Regions from separate parts of the Enterocloster citroniae genome, predicted to be linked through region 1. Evidence: predicted binding sites of a transcription regulator. Region 1 holds the regulator's gene; the other holds the start of a gene.

Region 1 (3,427 bases):
GGAGATTTCCTGTGGCGTGTACTTCTTGCCGTCAATATCCACCCTGTAATCTGTTCCCATGTGGCGCTTAATGGAGGAGATGGTCTTATCCGCATTGGTAACTGCCTGACGCTTTGCCGGCTCACCGATCAGCCTCTCTCCTGTCTTAGTAAATGCAACCACTGACGGTGTGGTCCTTACTCCCTCTGCATTGGCAATAACAGTTGGTTTTCCGCCTTCCATAACAGCAACGCAGCTATTTGTTGTACCTAAGTCAATACCAATAATCTTGCTCATAGTTTTTTCCTCCTGATATTTTTATATGAATTTAGTTAATGGCCAATATTAGTTGGCTACCTTTACCATACTGTGCCTTACCACACTGTCCCTGTACAGATAACCCTTCTGCAATTCCTCAACCACCACATTCTCCCCAAGGTTTTCGTCATCCACATGCATGACCGCGTTGTGGAAATTGGGGTCAAACTCCTGGCCCGCGGCTTCGATCGCCTTAACGCCGGCTTCTTCCAATGTCTTCCGGAACTGCTTATATATCTTCTCCATACCCTCGGCAAGGGGGCTTCCCTTTTCTTCCTCCGGTATGGTAGCTAAACCTCGCTCAAAATTGTCGATCACGGGAAGCATCCGCTCAATGATGTCCCTGGCGCCCATCTCATACATGGTGGACTTTTCTTTCTCAGTTCTCTTACGGAAATTCTCAAACTCAGCCATCTGGCGCTTCACCCGGTCCGTAAGTTCTTCTATCTTCTCATCTCTGGGATCTTTTTTCTTTTTAAAGAATCCCTTCTTTTCTTCCTTGCCCGCGCCTTCCTCGGGTGCTTCCGGGGATTCCTGGGTGTCCTCCGCCCCGCCCTGTGCTTCCTTGGCCTGGCATTCCTCACCTGCAGCCTGTTGGTCTTCCCCGTTCACTTCTGCCTGCGCCGCTGTTTCCGCTTCTTTTTTTAACTCTTCATCCTTCATATCTTCACTCACAGCCTATCACCTTTCATCTTTTTTAAATGCCGCATCCAGCTGGTTCATTAGATTCCGCAGGGTTCCCAGCACCTTCTCATAATCCATCCGCTTGGGACCAATGATACCAATGGTTCCCCTAAGTCCTCCTCCCAGATCATAATTGGCAGTCACCACACTGCAGTCCTTCATGGACTGCACCGGGCTCTCATCCCCAATATAGACCTGGATGTCTGAATTGTTCTCTGACTCCGCATTGACCCCTGATACGAATTCCTGGAGCACTTCCTTGTGCTCCAGAGTACCGATCAGACGGCTGGCCTTGTCGCCTTCCGAAAGCTCCGGATACTTAAAAATGTTGGTCGCTCCACTGGTATATATCTGCAGATCCTCTTCCCCTGCCCGGATGGCTTCCGCCACCTCGTTCAGCACCAGGTCCACTACCTGGCTGTGGATGCCTGCATCATCTTTCAGCTTGCTGATGATGTCCAGATTAATCTCTTCAATTGTCAGTCCGTTGAGACTGCTGTTCAACAGGATGTTCAGGTTCAGGATTTCATCATCACTCAGATCCTCGGTGATATCCACCATAGTGTTCTTAATGATGTTTCCCTCCACCACCACAACCACCAGCAGCTTGTTTTTCTCCATCTTTGAAAGCTGGATGAACTTAAGCTTTGTCTTGTGATAGCTGGGACCGCTGATCATGGCCGCATAGTTGGTATTGGAGGCAAGGACCTGAGCCATCTTCTTAAGGACCAGTTCCAGCTTATCAACCTTCTGGACCATCATGTCCTTGAACTCAGTTACCTCATTCTCCTTATCCTGCATGATCTGATCCACATAGAACCGGTATCCCTTATCAGAAGGGATACGGCCCGCGGATGTATGGGGCTGTACAATGTATCCCATATCCTCCAGGTCTGACATCTCATTGCGGATAGTGGCAGAGCTTAATTTCAGGTCCGAATACTTGGAGATGGTTCTGGAACCAACGGGTTCCCCTGTCTCCAGGTAGGTCTTGATAATCGCCTTTAATATGGTTATCTTCCTGTCGTCCAGGAATGCATCAACCGGCATCTGCTCACCTTCCTTTCCGAATTATTAGCACTCAGTCTCAAAGAGTGCTAACATCTACATTCCATAATATATTCCTTCTGAGAGGATTTGTCAAGAGATAATTCTAAATTCTTTCATTATAATTTATTTGTTCCCCCGCCCCACCACATATATCCTGTATGCGTCCCCCACCGGAACCCATATATATTTGATTTCACCTCCCACTTTTGCCAAAAATATTCCAAATTTATGCGTTTTATTCCCCACTTTTCACGATTATGTAACACTTGTTTCATCATTTCAACTTGACAATTAACAATTTTGTAATATAATAGATATACATATTTAAGATGTCATATAAGACCATAACAACGGATAAAGACTGCGAGGTAATTGTATGCACCATATAAGAAAGGTCCTGCTGGCTGCCGCCATGGCTTTCCTGTGTCTGGGTTCTGCTTTTCCTGCGTTTGCAGATGAACCCGTGGGAACAGACGTCACTGTTATAGAAGAAACAGAGGATGACACTCCGGAGAACACGGAGAATACCCAGGCCGCGGACACGAAAAAGGATCATGTTTCGCATAAGGCCAAGGTTAGCCAGTCCTCAGAGGATGAATATGTGGATGCGGGCCCCGGAGCCGGGAAAAAGGAGGATCCCCCTAAGCAGGAGGAGATTTCCATGGGCCGTTTTTCCATCACCGGATACTGTAACTGTGAAAAGTGCTCCGGCGGACACGGACTGACCTATTCAGGCACTACTCCCACACCGAACCATACTGTAAGCGCTGATCTGGATGTATTTCCTCTGGGTACCAAATTAAAGATCGATGGGATCATCTACACGGTTGAGGATAAGGGATCCTCTGTAAACGGCAACATCCTTGATATCTTTTACGGCTCTCATGCCGAAGCCCTTGCCAAGGGTACATACACCGCAGAAGTATTTCTGATCGAAGAATAATTTTACAAATGAGCCGTCCTGAACAATAACACACATATTATAAAAGCACTACAAGCCTCCTGGATCCGGTCCGGAGGCTTTACTTTTTGTATTTTTGAAGAAACTTTGATATAATTCCTGCGAAAAACCACGTATTTCCATTTATTTCCTTGACATAAGGTGGAAATTATGGTAAAACCTTGTTTATTGCTCATATATTACAAAAGTATTACATATTATTTATTAATATGTTAAAAAAATGTTTTGAATATTAAGCGGGCAATAGGAGGTAACAAATACATGAAATTCAGACACTTATTAACCGGGACCATTCTTACCATCAGCATACTTGCAGCCACGGCAGTCACAGCATTTGCAGCTGTATCCAAGGGACGTTTTGAGACAGTTGACAGCAATGTCATCAGCGGATGGGCCTACAACAGTGATTCCCCTGACCATGCGCTGAACGTTTTA
Region 2 (3,427 bases), on a different contig from region 1:
GGCCGGCACCGTATATTACGGAACATTCCAGGATGGAAAGCCGGAGGGACAGTGTACGGCCCTTCAGGTGGTGAACCTGGACGCTCCCAGGTATGATTACTCCGAAGGGCTCTGGAAGGACGGCAGGATGGAAGGGAAAGGCCATACCGGCTACTGCTATTATCAGTGGAGCCCGGAGGGGGAAGTGAGGGATATCTGCAAGACGGGTACATTTTCAGAAGACCTTATGGACGGTGAAGTGACCTATACCAGCATGAATGATGAGAATGAGACAGTCACTTGGAAACTGGAAGTGGACCGCGGCGTGGTGGTTACGGATGAGAGGTGGGTTTACAGCGAATCCACAGAAGAATACCAGCTTTTGTCAGAGGACAGTGACACCCATGCGTATGTGCTGGGAGAAGAACAGATCAAGCTGCCTGTATGGAAAAATCTTCTGGTATGGGAGGAGTGATCCTGAACCATAAAACACAGGAAAAAAGAAAAACCTCCGGGGCAGCGGCACAATGCCAAAAACCCCCGGAGGTTTTATGCTTTAATCCAGTGTATCTTCCTCAATGGTGGCGGTGGGCTCGGGAGCGGGAGGGATATCCTCCTTTTCCACGGAAGCTTCCTCCTCGTCCATCAGGTCATCGCTGTAATCTTCCGGGTAATTCCTGGGAGGATAGGAAGAATCGCCGTCCATACGGCCATAGTCATAGAGGTCATCCTCGTCCACATAATCATCATCCAGGAACCCTTCGTCCTCGAACAGTTCGGAATCGTCCTCCTTGTTCTGTCCGTGCTCATCCATGAGATCCGCCTTCTTGGCCTTCATAGTGTGTATGGCGATGTGGGCCGTGTCCACGGCTGCTGAGACGGCTTCGTGAGCCGTATCTGACAGAAGGCTGCCTGCATCCTTTAGTACGTTCTTCGTGGCGCTGGCCATGTCCTTGGCAGCTACCTTGAACTCATCTTTGCTGGATGAAAGGGAGATATAATTGCGGTCCGCCTTCCGTGAATCAATGGTGCGGTCAGAAGCATCCGCATCTGCCTCCTCATCGTTGTCCTCAAACTCGCGGAAATCTTTTTCCAGTTCATTATGGTATGTCTTATACTGAAGTACATAAGAAACGCCGGCAGCCACAGCTCCTGCTACAGCTGCAAATGCTACGAACTTACCCCAACCTTTCTTTGACATGACAAAACCCCCTTCTTAGAATAATGATAAAGCATAATTGTGCGATACATTTCATAGTATTCCTTATTGCTACTATTGTAATACGAATGGAAAAAAAAAGAAACATCAATTTGTAAAAAAATAATAAAATTAAAAGAAATTAGCACTCAAGTCTTGACAGTGCTAACAACTGGTGATATAACATATCATGTGAGCAAAATTAAGATGCTTAGTAAGTAACGAGAAAGAAAAAGCAGACAGATTGTAAGGAGGAATTCAATTATGAAGTTGGTACCATTGTTTGACAAGGTCGTATTAAAGCAGTTAGTAGCAGAAGAGACTACAAAGTCCGGTATTGTCCTTCCGGGAGCAGCGAAGGAAAAACCACAGCAGGCAGAGGTTATCGCAGTAGGCCCAGGCGGTGTTGTGGACGGCAAGGAGATCACCATGCAGGTAAAGGCAGGGGATCAGGTTATCTACTCCAAGTACTCCGGTACAGAGGTAGAGCTGGATGATGAGAAGTACGTGATCGTTAAACAGAGCGACATCCTGGCAGTAGTTGAATAATTGAACCCATTTTACAAAATAATGAATAGAACATAAATTTGGAGGTTGATCATCATGGCAAAGCAGATTAAATATGGCGTAGAAGCCCGCAAGGCACTTGAATCAGGTGTGAATCAGTTAGCAGATACAGTACGTGTTACCTTAGGACCGAAAGGACGCAACGTTGTTCTGGATAAATCCTTTGGAGCTCCATTAATTACCAATGACGGCGTGACCATTGCAAAAGAGATCGAACTGGCAGATGCCTACGAGAATATGGGCGCTCAGCTGATCAAGGAAGTTGCTTCCAAGACCAATGATGTTGCCGGTGACGGTACTACAACCGCAACTGTACTGGCTCAGGCAATGGTAAACGAAGGTATGAAGAACCTGGCGGCAGGCGCTAACCCCATCGTTCTGAGAAAGGGCATGAAGAAAGCCACAGACGCTGCTGTTGACGCTATTAAGGCTATGAGCAAGCCAATTAACGGCAAGGCACAGATCGCAAGAGTTGCAGCCATCTCCGCATCTGATGATGAGGTTGGTACAATGGTAGCAGACGCTATGGAGAAGGTTTCCAAGGACGGCGTTATCACCATTGAGGAATCCAAGACAATGATGACAGAGCTTGACCTGGTTGAAGGTATGCAGTTTGACAGAGGTTACCTGTCTGCTTATATGTGCACTGATATGGATAAGATGGAAGCAAACCTGGACGATCCATATGTGCTGATCACCGATAAGAAGATCTCCAATATCCAGGATCTGCTTCCTCTGTTAGAGCAGGTTGTAAAGATGGGCGCAAGACTGCTTATCATTGCAGAGGATGTGGAAGGCGAAGCACTGACCACCCTGATCGTTAACAAGTTAAGAGGTACATTCAACGTAGTTGCTGTTAAGGCTCCAGGCTACGGCGACAGAAGAAAAGAGATGCTGCAGGATATCGCTATTCTCACAGGCGGAACCGTGATCTCCGAGGAAGTTGGACTGGATCTGAAGGATGCAACCATGGAGCAGTTAGGCCGTGCAAAATCCGTTAAGGTTCAGAAAGAGAACACCATTATTGTTGACGGTATGGGAGATAAGGATACTATCGCAGCGAGAGTTGCCCAGATCCGCAAGCAGATCGAGGAGACCACCTCTGACTTTGACAGGGAGAAACTGCAGGAGCGTCTGGCTAAGCTGGCAGGCGGCGTTGCTGTGATCCGTGTAGGCGCTGCTACCGAGACAGAGATGAAGGAAGCTAAGCTTCGTATGGAAGATGCCCTGAATGCAACAAGGGCAGCTGTTGAGGAAGGCATCATTGCGGGCGGCGGTTCCGCATACGTACACGCTGCAGCTGATGTCCAGAAGATCGTGGACGGCCTGGAAGGCGATGAGAAGACCGGCGCTAAGATCATCTTAAAAGCACTGGAAGCTCCTCTGTTCCACATTGTTGCCAATGCCGGACTGGAAGGTTCCGTGATCGTTAATAAGGTAAAAGAATCCAAGACAGGAACCGGATTTGATGCATATAAGGAAGAGTTTGTAGACATGATCGAAGCAGGCATCCTGGATCCTGTAAAGGTTACAAGAAGCGCACTTCAGAACGCAACCAGCGTTGCATCCACACTGCTGACAACCGAGTCCGTGGTTGCCAACATCAAGGAGCCGGCTCCTGCAATGCCGGCAGCACCTGACATGGGCGGAATGTATTAATAAGATAAACGGTTTATGAGATAG

The links. Region 1 encodes HrcA, which represses chaperone genes, less so after heat shock. Its sites were predicted from a motif close to TGTTAGCACTCNNNNNNNNNGAGTGCTAACA; they were not measured.
Region 2: a site for HrcA is predicted at 1,318-1,348, ahead of ABID13_RS21715 (co-chaperone GroES). Genes of this name have one in related genera too.

The regions. Positions count from the first base shown of each region.
Region 1 is NZ_JBEPLZ010000003.1:258,893-262,319, reverse strand. It holds gene dnaK (molecular chaperone DnaK) at 1-276, opposite strand, end outside; gene grpE (nucleotide exchange factor GrpE) at 325-960, opposite strand; gene hrcA (heat-inducible transcriptional repressor HrcA) at 979-2,031, opposite strand; gene ABID13_RS05215 (3D domain-containing protein) at 2,408-2,974, shown strand; gene ABID13_RS05210 (3D domain-containing protein) at 3,254-3,427, shown strand, end outside.
Region 2 is NZ_JBEPLZ010000022.1:5,827-9,253, reverse strand. It holds gene ABID13_RS21725 (MORN repeat-containing protein) at 1-454, shown strand, start outside; gene ABID13_RS21720 (hypothetical protein) at 536-1,180, opposite strand; gene ABID13_RS21715 (co-chaperone GroES) at 1,442-1,726, shown strand; gene groL (chaperonin GroEL) at 1,781-3,403, shown strand.